3 regions of the Massilia putida genome follow, and region 2 is predicted to be linked to each of the others. Evidence: riboswitches for the same ligand, from Rfam matches in the RefSeq annotation. Region 2 holds a riboswitch; each other region holds the start of a gene.

Region 1 (4,533 bases), 3.1 Mb from region 2:
TCGTCGCGGAAGGCGTGTCCGCCTATCCCCAGGACGTCACGTGGCAGATGGTCGAAAACTTCCTGGCCCAGGGCGCCGCCATCAATGTGTTCGCGCGCCAGAACGATATCGATCTGCATGTGGTGGATGCCGGCGTCAATCACGATTTCGGCGTCCGCGCGGGTCTCATCGACCGCAAGGTGGCGTACGGCACGCGCAACTTCGCGCTCGAGCCGGCGATGACGCCCGAGCAGTGCGCGGCCGCGCTGGAACACGGCGCCGCCCTCGCGGCCAACCTGCCCGGCAACGTCGTCGGCTTCGGCGAGATGGGCATCGGGAACACGACGGCGGCAGCAAGCCTGATGCACAAGCTGACCGGCATCCCCGTCGCCGAGTGCGTCGGCGCCGGCACGGGCCTGTCGCCGGAAGGCGTACTGCGCAAACGGCGCGTGATCGAAGCAGCCGCGCTGCACCACGCCGGCGTCGACGATACCCTTGCGGTGCTGGCCACGTTCGGCGGCTTCGAGATCGCGATGATGGCCGGCGCCATGCTCAAGGCGGCCGCGCTGCGCAAGGTGCTGCTGATCGACGGATTCATCGTGACGAGCGCCCTGCTGGTGGCGGTGGGTATCGAGCCCGCGATTCTGGATTACTGCGTGTTCGCGCACTGTTCCGACGAATCCGGTCACCGCCGCATGCTCGACGCGCTCGGCGCCGAGCCGCTGCTGCAGCTGAATCTGCGCCTGGGCGAAGGCACGGGCGCCGCGCTGGCCCTGCCGCTGCTGCACGCGGCCGTAAACTTCCTGAACGAGATGGCCACGTTCGAGTCGGCCAGCGTCAGCGAAAAGTCGGCTTGATGCATCAAATCAGACTGTTCTTCATCGCCCTGCAGTTCTTCACGCGGCTGCCGGTCCCGGCCTGGGTCGGCTTCGAAGCCAGCTGGCTGCAGCACGCGTCGCGCTACTTCCCGCTCGTTGGCTGCGTGGTCGCGGCGATCGCGGCCGGCATCTATTACGCGGCCGCGCACGTACTGCCCGCGCCCATGGCGGCGGTGTTGTCGACCGCGACGTCGATCTATATCACGGGCGCCTTTCACGAAGACGGCTTTGCCGACACGTGCGACGGCCTGGGCGGCGGCATGACGAAGGAGCGGGCGCTCGAGATCATGAAGGATTCGCGCGTCGGTGCCTACGGCGCGATCGGCATCGTATGCATGCTCGCGACCAAGCTGTCCGCGCTGGCGCTGCTGCCGCCGCGCGTGGCCGTGGCTGCGCTGTTCGTCGCGCATCCTGTCTCGCGTCTCGCCGCGACGGCGCTGATCTGGAAACTGGACTATGTGCGCGGCGAGGGCAAGGCCAAGCCGCTGGCGCAGCAGATGACGAATCACGAATTCGCGATCGCGGCGCTCACGTGCGCGGTGCCGGCCGCGTGCATGCTCGCCGCCGGCTGGATCACCCCGGCCGCGATGCTGGCCGCGGTGCTTGCGTCGACAGCCGCCGCGCTGTGGCTGGGCCGCCTCTTCGTGCGCCGCCTCGGCGGCTACACGGGCGACTGCCTCGGCGCCGTGCAGCAACTGGCGGAAGCGCTGGCCTACGTCGCCGTGCTCGCCACGCTCGGCCACGCCGCCTGGACTGCGGCATGACGCTGTACCTGGTGCGCCATCCGCGACCGGACGTGGCACCTGGCCTGTGTTATGGCGCCAGCGACGTCCCGGTGCCTGACGCGGAACTCGCCCGCGTGCACGCGGCGCTGGCGAAGCAAGACATACCTCACCTGCCCGTCTACGCAAGCCCGTTGCAACGCTGTGCCCTGCTGGCCGAACGCCTGGCCCCGGGCCGCGTGACGCTCGATGCGCGCCTGGCCGAGATGGATTTCGGCGCGTGGGAACTGCGTCCGTGGTCCGCGATCCCGCGCAGCGACGTCGACGCCTGGGCCGCCGATCTCCTCCACTACCGCCCCGGCGGCGCGGAGAACGTGCTCGACGTCGCGCGCCGCGTGCAGTCGTTCGTCGACGACCTGCGGCAACCGTCCGCGCTGATCGTCTGCCACGCCGGCACCATCCGCCTGCTGACAGCGCTGCACGACGGGACGCCGCTCGAACAGGCCGCGCTGCAGGCGGCGCAGACGCCGCATCGCATCGACTACGGGCAACTCGTCGTGCTGGGCGTATAATGTCTGCGTTTTGGTGCTCGCGCCCGTCTCTCGGGCGCAGTTAAACGGGAAACACGAAGCGCTTTACGAACAAGCGCCAACGTGTGCTGCCCCCGCAACGGTAAGCAAGTGCCGCCCGCGTTCGACGCACGCGCGGCAACCGTCTCCACATACCACTGTGCATCCGCATGGGAAGGTCGGACGGCCATACTTGCCAGCCCGGATACCGGCCAAAAGGTGGAAGCGCGCGATTCGTCACGCGCTTCTGTTCACCTGGCTGACGGGGACGTCGGCCGGTTGCCCATTACGAACACATCATGTCAGTTTCCGTTTCCCGGCAGGCCGCCGCGCTTTCGCTCGTCCTTGCCGCTTCCACTTCCGTCCACGCCGCCCCCGTTCCCGATACCGTGGTCGTCACCGCCAACCGCACGCCGCAACGCGCCGATGAGGTAATCCCCGACACCGTCGTCATCAGCAGCGAGGAAATCGCCCGCGCCGGCGCGGGTTCCGTCGCCGACGTGCTGCGCCGCCAGCGCGGCATCGAAATCGCACGCAACGGCGGCGCCGGCACCAACACCTCCGTCTTCCTGCGCGGCGCCAACAGCAATCAGGTCGTCGTGCTCGTCGACGGCGTGCGCATCGGTTCCGCGACCACCGGCGCGGCCGCCTGGAACGCGATTCCGCTGTCGTCCGTCGACCACATCGAGATCGTCTACGGTCCCCTGAGCTCCCTGTACGGCGCGGACGCCATCGGCGGCGTCGTGCAGATCTTCACGAAAAAGAGCGCAGGCCGTCCCGCCTTCAGCGCCGGCGCGGGCGGCGGCACGTATGGCACGAACCAGTACGACGCCAGCGTGCGCGGCTCGACGGGCGGTGAGCACAGCGTGACGTATGCGCTTTCCGGTGCGCACGAAGAATCGGACGGCTTCTCGGCCACGCGTCCCGGCGCGTTCGGCTACAACGGCGACGACGACGGCTACACGCGCAACAGCGTCAATGGCCGCGTCGCGCTGCGCCTGGCGGAGGGCCACGAGATCGGGGCGCAATTCCTGCAGAGCCGGTTGAATGCGCAATACGACAACGGCAGCTCGGCCTTCGACGCCCACAACATCCAGGAAGTCGACAGCTATGCCGTGTTCCTGAACGACCGCATCCTCCCCATGTGGCGCAGCAGCGTCCAGGTGGCGCGCTCGGAAGATAAACTGGGGAGCTTCACGAGCACGGCGCCGTCCGGCAACGCCCAGCTAAACACGCGCCAGGACGAGTTCACGTGGCAGAACACGTTCGACCTGAACGGCGACACGCTGCAGGTGCTGGCCGGCCACCGCAAGGAGCAGGTCCTGTCCAGCTCCGTCAAGGAGGTCAACCGCACGCGCATCACGAATGCCGTCGCGGCCGCGTACGACCTGCGCCGCGGCAGCCACCTGCTGGACATCAGCGCGCGCAACGACCGTTCCGAATACGGGTCGAAGACGACGGGCGCCGCCGGCTACGGCTACGAGTTCACGAAGGACCTGCGCGCCACGGCCAGCTTCGGTACGAGCTTCCGCGCGCCCACGTTCAACGAACTGTTCTATCCGGGCTACGGGCTGGTATCGAATCAGCCGGAACGGGGCCGCAACGCGGAAGCGGGCGTGCAGTATCGCGTGGCCGGCGTCGACCTGCAGGCGAATTACTACCGCAACCGCCTGACCGACATGATCGTGACCGTCACCCCATGCCCGACCCGCACCGGCAGCTGCGCCTATAACGTCAATCACGCGCTGCTGGAGGGCTTGACCCTGGCCGCGGACACGCGCCTCGGCAACCTCGATCTGCGCGCCAGCGCCGACCTGCAGGATCCGCGCGACGAGACGACGGGCAAGCAGCTGGCCCGCCGCGCGCGCCGCCATGCCAGCGTCACTGCCGACTACAACCTGGGCCAGGTGGACGCCGGCGTCGAGCTGCAGGCGTCCGGCCGCCGCTTCGACGACGCCGCGAACAAGAACGTCCTTGGCGGCTACGGTTTGCTGAACCTGTACACTACCTGGCACATGACGCGCGACTGGTCGCTGCTGGTCCGCGTCGACAACGCGGCCGACAAGCACTACGAGCTGGCGCGCAACTACGGCACGGCCGGGCGCACCTGGTTCGCGGGCATCCGCTACGGTCTCCGCTAAACACCATGTACCGACGAGCCATGCAACCTGTTCCACCGCCCCTGCGCCAGCGCGCCGTTCCGATCATCGCAGCGCTGCTGTGCGTTGCGATCGCCTGCCTGCTCATCGCCGGCATGACCGGATCGATCGCCGTCGCGCCGTCCGACCTGCCGGACGCGGTGGCGCAGGTGCTGCGCGGTCGGCCGGAATCGCTGGCCGCATCGCTCGTCGAGCTGCGCGCCGGCCGCGCGCTGATGGCCTTCGT
Region 2 (4,533 bases):
AGATTCAACGGACCGAACGACACGTCTTCCTCGACCAGCGCCGAGAACAGCTGCCGGTCCGGATTCTGGAAAACCAGGCCGACGCGGCGCCGCAACGCGGCCAGGCCCGCCCGTCCGTAATCGACCGGCCGCCCCTCCCACAGCAGCCGGCCCGCCGTCGGGCGCAGCAAGCCGTTCAGGTGTTGCAGCACGGTGGTCTTGCCGGCGCCGTTGGCGCCCAGCAGCGCGTGGCGGCGTCCGCGCGCGAGCGCGAGGCCGCAGCCGCGCAGGCCGGCACTGCCGTCGGCGAACACATGGTCCACGGCCTCCAAGGCGAGCAGCGACGCGGCCGTCACGACCGGTCTCCGAGCGCCACGGCCATGAGCGCGGCACCGGCCAGCAGCGCGGCGAGACGGTCGCGGCGGGCATGGGGGAATGCGCCCGGCAGGAAGCGCAGCCGGCCGTCGTAGCCGCGCGCGTCGGCGGCCGCCTGCAGCGCGGCGGCCCGGTGCCAGACCTGCACCGCCATCTGGCCGGCCAGCAGCCCGGTCGAGCGCCACGCCCGGCGCCAGCCCCCATGGCCCAGGCGCGCGCTTTGCGCCGTGACGCCCTCGTCCCACGCCTGGCGCAGCACGAACAGCATGCGGTAGCTCAGCGCCATCAGGTCGAGCAGCAGCTCGGGCGCGCGCAGGCGGCGCAGCAGCGCGAGCAGGTCGGGAAGCGGCGTCGTGAGCACGAGGCCCAGCAGCGCCGCCAGCACGGCGAGCGAGCGCAGCGCCGTGCGCGCAACAAACGGCAGCGCCGCTGGCGTCCAGTGCCAGGCGCCGTCGGTGCCGGGCGCGACGAGCATCGTCAGGCAGGACAGCAGCAGGAAGCCGCACGGCGCCAGCGCCACCGCGACATAGGTGCGCGGCGGCACGCGCGCACCCAGCAGCGCGGCCAGCATCGAGGCCGCCGCGAGCAGGGCCAATGCGCCGGGGCCGTGCGCGATCCATGCCGCGGCCGTGCCGGCGGACGCGAACAGCAGCTTGGCCGACGGCGCGACATGGCGCCAGCGGCTGGCGTAGGCGGCGTCATCGATCCGCATCGTATTCCCGTGTCGGATCCGCCGCGCGGCGCGCACGTTCGCGCGCAACCGAGAGACCCAGCCAGAAGCCGATCACGCCCGCGCCGGCGGCGGCCTGCAGCGCGAACAACAGCGATGCGATCTCCGCGCTGGCCGGTTCGACCAGGGGCGCGAACCACGGCCGGTAGCCGGGCGCGATCGTGCCGACGGCCTGCCGGGCGGCGTCGTCGGCACCGCCGAAACCGCCCGCCGGCGCGCGCGCCAGCCACAGCGGCAGCACCGTCAGCAGGATGACGGCCGCGAGAATCCACCACGTCCGGCGCTTCATGCCGGCTCCCGCGCACGCACCGCCATGACGGGCAGCGCACGCAATTCATGCGCGTTGAAGCGCGCCATCGCATTCACCACCAGCACGGTGAGCAGGCCTTCGCTGATGGCGATCGGCACCTGGGTCAGCGCGAAGATCCCGGCGAACTTCAGGAACGACGCGGCAAAGCCGCCGGACGCAGCAGGAAATGCCCACGCCAGCTGCGCCGACGTGGTCACATAGGTCGCCAGGTCGCCCACGCAGGCCGCCAGGAAGACGGCGGCGGAACGCGTCAGGCCCAGCGCGGCCACGGCGCGGAAGACGCCGTACGACACGCACGGTCCGACGATCGCCATCGAGAACACGTTGGCGCCGAGCGTCGTGATGCCGCCGTGCGCCAGCAGCAGCGCCTGGAACAGCAGCACGACGAAGCCCACCGGCACCATCGCGACGGGCCCGAACAGCAGCGCGCCGAGGCCGACGCCGGTCGGGTGCGAACAGCTGCCCGTCACGGACGGCAGCTTGAGCGCCGACAGCAGGAACGCGAACGCGGCGGCGACGCCGAGCAGCATGCGCCGCTCGGGATGCGCCCGCAGGCCGCGCCCCATCGAGCGCAGGCCCCAGGCCAGAAAAGGAACGGAAACGGCGGTCCAGCCGAGCGCGTGAACGGGCGGCAGAAAACCTTCCATGATGTGCATTCGAATCCTCCCGTCGAATGGTCCATAACGGCACCAACGGGGAGGCAAGAGGACGGCCGACGGGTGGACGGCACGCGGACACAGCCCGGCGCACGACGCGATCGGCAGCGGCTTCCCGTCACCCCGGGGAATGGTGCTGGCTTGTCTGGGCCGGTATTCTGGCTCGCCGTCATCCTTCTCCGCACCTTCCCGCGATTGCTCGCAGTGGCTTACAGGCAGAGTCGTCAGGCTTACAGCAGCGGGGGCTGCACCGGAATGGCCGCGCGAGGCGGTGTCACCGGTTTCCCGTTTAACGCAATTCCGAGAGGAATTGACGCACCCAAGGCCGCGATCTTACACTGAACGGCGAAAGCAGCCTAGTTCTGCTCGAAAAAAAAATGCGGTACCGCCCCGCCTTCCGTCCTTCAGTAGAGGATTCCCATGTCCCCCAATGCCTTTTCGTCCCCCGAAATCGAGGGCGTCTACCGCGCCATCTTCGAACGGCGCGACATGCGCCACTTCCTCGCAACGCCTGTCGATGCGGAACAACTGGAACGCTTCATCCGGGCCGCGCACCACGCGCCCAGTGTCGGACTGATGCAGCCGTGGCGTTTCATCCGCATCGTCAACCGCGAGCTGCGTCGCGACATCCACGCCCACGTGGACGACGAGCGCGTGCAGACCGCGCATGCGCTCGGCCAGCGCGCGCAGGATTTCATGCGTCTGAAAGTCGAGGGGATCCTGGAATGCGCCGAGCTGTTCGTCGTCGCGCTGATGGACAAGCGCGAACCTTATGTGTTCGGCCGGCGCACGATGCCGCAGATGGATCTTGCGTCGGCATCGTGCGCGATCCAGAACTTCTGGCTGGCCGCGCGCGCCGAAGGGATCGGTGTCGGCTGGGTATCCCTGTTCGATCCGCAGCGCGTGCGCGCGCTGTGCAATATGCCCGACGACACCATGCCGATCGCCGTGCTGTGCGTCGGCCACGTCGCGCAGTTCTACCCTGCGCCCATGCTCGAGGCCGAAGGCTGGGACAAGCGCCGCGCCGTGGACGACATGCTGTATGAAGATACCTGGGGACAGCCGGGTTCGCTGTTCGGGCAAACGCCTGTTTGACGGCAACCCGTGTAATTCGAAAGGCGAGGACGTGAGTCGAACACGTCTAAACGGCTTTGCAAGCCGCCGCATAACCGCTTTGCTACCTCGCCGAAGCAAATGATACGTTCACCGCCGGGCTCGCAACTGCGATGCATCAAGCAATTTTACGCTCCCGCGCGGCACTAAGCGGCCGGATCCTGGTCTAACGGCCATGCATCTTTGTAAGGAGCCCGCGCGCCATGAACATCCTGTCCGAAATCCCGCCGAGCGAACAGCGGCGCGAAGCCAGCACGTGGCAAGGCGGGCCGCGGCCGCGCTATCCCGAGGCAAGCGTCGAGCATGCCCACATCGACCTGGCACTGAACGCCGCGCTGGGGCGCGTGACCGGCTACGTCTCGCCGGCCGCGCTGGCCGGCGCGTGGTACGACTGGGCCAGCCACCTGCTGCTGTCGCCCGCCAAGCAGATGGAGCTGGGCGTGCAGGCCGCGAGCAACATGCAGCGCTGGCTGCAGTACAGCGCCAGCGCCATGTTCGGCACGGCAGCCGAGCCCGTGCAGCCGCTGGCGCAGGACAAGCGCTTCAACGATCCGCTGTGGCATACCTGGCCGTGGAACCAGCTCAGCCAGGGCTTCCTGCTCACGCAGCAATGGTGGCACCGGGCCACGAGCGGCGTGCGCGGGGTGTCGTCGCACCACGGCGACGTGGTCACGTTCGTCGCGCGCCAGTTGCTGGACGGCGTCGCGCCGTCGAACTTCATCGCCACCAACCCGGTGGCGCAGCAGGTCACGCTCGCCAGCGGCGGCCAGAACCTCGTGCATGGGCTGGCCCGGGCGGGCACCGACCTGCGGCGGGCGCTGGCCGGCACCACGGCGCCCGTCAGCCACCGGCCCGGCCGCGACGTCGCCATCACGCCCGGCAAGGTCGTCATGGACAACCATCTCATCGAACTGCTGCGCTACGATCCCGTCACGCCGCAGGTCCACGCGGTGCCGCAGCTGATCGTGCCGGCGTGGATCATGAAGTACTACATCCTCGACCTCTCGCCGCAGAACTCGCTCGTCCGCTACCTCGTCGAGCACGGCCATACGGTGTACATGATTTCCTGGAAAAATCCGCAGGCCGACGACCGCGACCTGTCGCTGGAAGATTACCGGCGCCATGGCGTGATGGAAGCGCTGGACACCGTCGTGCGCGAGACCGGCGCGCCCCAGGTCAACGCCTGCGGCTATTGCCTGGGCGGCACGCTGCTGGCGATCGCGGCGGCGGCGATGGCGCGCGACGGCGACGAGCGGCTGGCCAGCATGACCTTGCTGGCGGCCCAGGTCGACTTCACGGAACCGGGCGAGCTGTCGCTGTTCATCGACGAGAGCCAGGTCAGCTTCCTGGAGGCCGTGATGTGGCAGCAG
Region 3 (4,533 bases), 2.8 Mb from region 2:
CCACGCGTTGGCGCCGGGCGGATCGGCCGGGTCGTTGCGCGGCGTGGCCGTGCGTTCGGCGTCGAAGGTCGGATAGCCGGGCGCGAAGCCGAGGCGGGCCAGCAGCGGCGTCGCGATGAACGCCAGCTGGCCCTGGTCGCGCATCATGCGGTTGTCCCAGTATTCGTTCAGGCCCTCGTCCAGCATCGGCTCTTCGAATTCGTTCGACGCGAGCAGGCCATAAAAATAGCCGTGGCCGAATTCGTGGATCGTGACGAAGGCCAGCGCGAACTGGTTCGCCGTGCGCGCATCGACCGTCCGATAGGCTTCGGCCGTGAAGAACGTCGGGTATTCCATGCCGCCCGCTTCCTCCGCGTTGTAGGGCGGGATCACGACGGTCAGCGTCTTGTACGGGTAGGGGCCCAGCGTGTTCGAGAAATACGTCAGCGATTCCTTCGCCGTCTTCAGCGCGGGCGCCGCGCTGGCGGCGAATTCGGGCGGGTACAGCACCGTCACCGTCACGGGCGGGCTGCCCGGGCCGGTCCACGTGTCGACGAGGGGCTTCGCCGTCTGGCTGTCGGCGGTCCAGGCGAAGTCGTGGACGTCGCCCTGCACGAAGCGCCACGTGCGCAGGCCGCCCTTGTCGACGGGGGCGCCTTGCGGCTCGCCCGTCGCGCCCACCGTGTAGCCGCGCGGGACGGTCAACTTGACGTCGTAGCTGCCGAAGTCCGCGTAGAACTCGGAATTCATGTGGAATTCGTGCACGTTCCAGCGCGGCGCTTGTGCCCCGCGTTCGCCCGGCAGTTCCAGCACGCCGATCTTGGGGAACCATTGGGCGACGAGGTGGAAGGTGCCGAAGTATCCCGTGCGCGCGACGACGCGCGGCAGCTGCGTGAGGAAGTCGATGTCGAACGTGGTCGATTGGCCCGGCGCGACGGCCTGCGGCAGGTCGAAACGCACCACCGTGTGGTCCGTCGCGGGGCCGTTGTCGGGATGGACGAAGGTCCACGGCACATTCGCGCCGCCCTGTGCGACGCGGCTCAGGGCGATGTGGCCCCATGCGTCCTTGATGTCGACGCCGGAGCGGAAGGTGCCGTCGCGCTCGCGCCGCTCCGTGAAGAACGTGCTGCCCGCGCTCTCGAACGCATTCATGTACAGGTGCAGGTAGACGCTCTTCACGGCGACCTTGCTGCGGTTGCGCCATGTGAGCCGTTCGCGGCCCGCGACCGTGTGCTTGACGGGATCGAGCGTGGCGTCGATGTCGTAATGGACGACGCGGTCGGACAAGGTCGGCTCGCGGCCCGTGCGCGGGCCGCCCCAGGCGTCCGGGCTGCTGGGCACGCGCACGGCGGCGGCGTCGGGTGCGGCGAGGGCGATGCCGTCGGACGCCGGCGCGGCGCGCACTGTGCCCGTCAGCAGCAGGGCGGCGGCGATGGCGAAGCGGACACTGAAACGAGGATGCATGCGAGCCCCCTGGCGTGGCTGTAATTTTTGTGCCCACACTATACAGGTTATAATCCCCAGGTTTGGTGCCCGCACGCGCGTCTGCGCGTGCAGTTAAACGGGAAACACGAAGCGCGCGCCTCCGGCGGGTCGCCAACGTGTGCTGCCCCCGCAACGGTAAACAAGCGTCGCCGCATCGGCGACAGGCCGCCCCGATAACCACTGTGCTTGCATAGGAAGGTGGGACGGTCCGTCTTGGAGCCCGGAGACCGGCCAGACAGGGGAAGCCGGTGTCAAACCGCGCTTTTGTGTACGCCGGCGTGCGGGGACGCTTGCCGGCCAAACGAAGATTGAACATCCAATGAATTCTGCCGCCTCCACCCGCGGCGCGCCGGCCGTCAAGCCGATCGCGCTGGCCTGCGCCGTATCCCTGTCCCTGTTTGCCGGCGCCGTTCGCGCCCAGGACGACATCCCGTCGACCGTCGTCATCACCGGTTCCCGTTTTCCCAGTGTCGAAAGCCTGCGTCCGATCGGCGCCACCGTCATCACCCAGGACGACATCCGCCGCGCCGGCGTCAATGACGTGAACAGCGCGATCCGCAAGGTCGGCGGCGTGTTCGGCCGCCAGAGCCTCGATTCGTCGCCCGACTTCGCGCTCGACCTGCGCGGCTTCGGCACCAACAGCGCGCAGAACATGGTGATCATGGTCGACGGCGTGCGCCTGAACGAGAACGAGCTGGCGAACACCGTACTGTCGACGATCCCGATCGACACGGTCGAGCGCATCGAGATCACCCGCGGCGGCGCCAGCGTGCTGTACGGCGAAGGCGCGACCGGAGGCGTCATCCAGATCACCACGCGCCGCGCCGTCGCCGCCGGCATGCACGGTTCCGTGTTTGCGGAAGGCGGTTCGTTCCACGAGCACGACGTGCGTGCGCAGCTGTCGCAGACCGCTGGCGACATCAGTGCCGACATCGCCGTCGCGCGCCAGGGCAGCAACAACTACCGCCGGAACAGCGACTTCGACCAGACGACGGCCTCGCTCAACCTGCAGACCCGCTTCACGGGCGGGCGCGCCGGCATCCACGTCGAGAGCGCGCGCCAGGAGACGCGCCTTCCCGGTTCGCTCACGCTGGCGCAGTTCGACGCCGACCCGCGCCAGGCCTCGACCCCGCAGGACTTCGGCTCGCTGAACACCGACCGCGCGAACGTCTTCGCCGAGTACCGCCTGGGCGCGGTCGACCTGGCGGCCGACCTGTCGCACCGCGAGCGCAACCTGCGGTCGAACTACCTGTCCTTCGGCTCGGCCAATGCGTACGACGGCCGCCAGGACCAGTTCTCGCCGCGTGCCCGCTGGCTGTCCGACGTCGGCGGCATGCTCAACGAACTGGTGGGCGGCCTGGACGTCACGCGCTGGAAGCGCAAGACGACGGCATCGTACTCGAACGCCGATGCGAGCCAGTCGTCGAAAGCGGTATACCTGCGCGACGAGCTGCGCTTCGATCCGGCCCACGACGGCCGCGTCGCCCTCGGCGCGCGCCACGAGAACTTCGACAAGGACGTCGTGGACGCCGTGGCCCACGTCGCGCCGGAAGACCGCTCGCAATCGCAGAACGCGTGGGAAGCGCAGGCCAGCTACCGCGTCCATCCGCTCGTCGAGGTGTTCGCCAAGGCGGGACAGAGCTACCGTGTGGCGAACGTGGACGAGAACGGCTACCGCACCAGCATCGACATCCTGAAGGCGCAGACGTCGCACGACCTGGAATTCGGCACGACCTTGCGCCACGCGCCGGGCGACGACAGCCGTACGTTGACGGCGCGCGTGTTCCGTCATCGCCTGAACAACGAGATCTTCTTCGATCCGACCGCGAACGGCGGCTGGGGTGCGAACACGAACCTCGACCCGACCGAGCGCAAGGGCTTCGAGATCGATGCCGAAGCGCAGCTGGCGGCCGGCTGGCGGGCGGCAGCGCACGTGCAGCACGTGCTGGCCCGCTTCACGGACGGCCCGAACACCGGCCGCGAACTGGTGCTGGTGCCGAAGAACGTGGTGACCGCGCGCCTGGCCTGGGCACCGGGCAATGGCCAGTCGGCCGACGTGGGCGCGCAATGGGTCGACAGCCAGCGCTACGGCAACGACTTCAGCAACAGCTGCGGCGCGCGCATGCCGTCCTACACGACGCTCGACGCGCGTTACGCCGTCAAGTTCGGCGCGTGGGAAGTCGCCGCGACGGGGCTGAACCTGGCGGACCGCCACTACTTCAGCAATGCGTTCGGCTGCAAATCGGGCATCTATCCGAGCGATGGGCGCCAGCTGAAACTGTCGGCACGGTACGACTTTTAAGTCGCAGCTCGCTCCGCCGTCACCGCCGCGAAAGCGGGGATCCATACTGAACAGATCGAAGTGGCTCAGCATGGATGCCCGCTTGCGCGGGAATGACGTGTCAGCGGCATCTGTTGGTTACGACGGTAGCCAATTGCAATAAATAAGCCAGGGCTAAGGCTGGCGAACGAAAAAGTGGTAATCTCGCGATCGTTCGCTTAACCAATCTAGAAGGAAAATTATGCGTTCCCTGCGTTTTGCCCTGCTCGCTACCGCGCTTGCCGCCAGCACCGCTTTCGCTTCGCCGACCGACCCGAAGAGCGGCGTCGAGTACGTGACGCTCGCTCAGCCGCAGCCGGTGCAGGCCACGGGCAAGAAGGTCGAGGTGATCGAGTTCTTCATGTACCACTGCCCGCACTGCAACGCGCTGGAACCGCAGCTCGAACAGTGGGTCAAAAAACAGGGCGGCAACATCCAGTTCAAGCGCGTCCACCTGCCGTTCTCCGGCCCCAACGATCCGGAAGCGCACCTGTACCTCACGCTGGAAGCGATGGGCAAGGCCGAGGAATTCCAGAGCAAGGTGTTCAAGGCCTGGCACGTGGATCACCAGCGCCTGAACACGGACGCCGCGATCATCGATTGGGTGGCCAAGAACGGAATCGACCGCAACAAGTTCCTGGAAGTGTGGAACTCGTTCGGCGTGATGACCAAGCTGCACCGCCTGCCGCAGATCACGACCGATTACAAGGTCGACGGCGTGCCGACCGTCATCATCGACGGCAAGTACC

The links. A riboswitch is a leader RNA that binds a small molecule or an ion and turns the genes downstream of it on or off. The one in region 2 is predicted to bind cobalamin.
Region 1: linked by a shared signal. The riboswitch ahead of BVG12_RS23415 (TonB-dependent receptor domain-containing protein) and the one ahead of BVG12_RS09405 (energy-coupling factor ABC transporter permease) in region 2 are both predicted to bind cobalamin.
Region 3: linked by a shared signal. The riboswitch ahead of BVG12_RS28015 (TonB-dependent receptor) and the one ahead of BVG12_RS09405 (energy-coupling factor ABC transporter permease) in region 2 are both predicted to bind cobalamin.

What each region holds. Positions count from the first base shown of each region.
Region 1 is NZ_CP019038.1:4,763,186-4,767,718, reverse strand. Features, by position in the region: gene cobT (nicotinate-nucleotide--dimethylbenzimidazole phosphoribosyltransferase) at 1-836, shown strand, start outside; gene BVG12_RS23425 (adenosylcobinamide-GDP ribazoletransferase) at 836-1,621, shown strand; gene BVG12_RS23420 (histidine phosphatase family protein) at 1,618-2,151, shown strand; cobalamin riboswitch at 2,146-2,379, shown strand; gene BVG12_RS23415 (TonB-dependent receptor domain-containing protein) at 2,448-4,289, shown strand; gene BVG12_RS23410 (FecCD family ABC transporter permease) at 4,310-4,533, shown strand, end outside.
Region 2 is NZ_CP019038.1:1,624,253-1,628,785, forward strand. Features, by position in the region: gene BVG12_RS09390 (energy-coupling factor ABC transporter ATP-binding protein) at 1-335, opposite strand, end outside; gene cbiQ (cobalt ECF transporter T component CbiQ) at 332-1,066, opposite strand; gene BVG12_RS09400 (energy-coupling factor ABC transporter substrate-binding protein) at 1,053-1,373, opposite strand; gene BVG12_RS09405 (energy-coupling factor ABC transporter permease) at 1,370-2,050, opposite strand; cobalamin riboswitch at 2,182-2,388, opposite strand; gene bluB (5,6-dimethylbenzimidazole synthase) at 2,471-3,145, shown strand; tRNA gene BVG12_RS09415 (tRNA-Cys) at 3,167-3,237, opposite strand; gene BVG12_RS09420 (PHA/PHB synthase family protein) at 3,367-4,533, shown strand, end outside.
Region 3 is NZ_CP019038.1:5,789,217-5,793,749, forward strand. Features, by position in the region: gene BVG12_RS28010 (M1 family metallopeptidase) at 1-1,443, opposite strand, end outside; cobalamin riboswitch at 1,490-1,714, shown strand; gene BVG12_RS28015 (TonB-dependent receptor) at 1,784-3,766, shown strand; gene BVG12_RS28020 (thiol:disulfide interchange protein DsbA/DsbL) at 3,987-4,533, shown strand, end outside.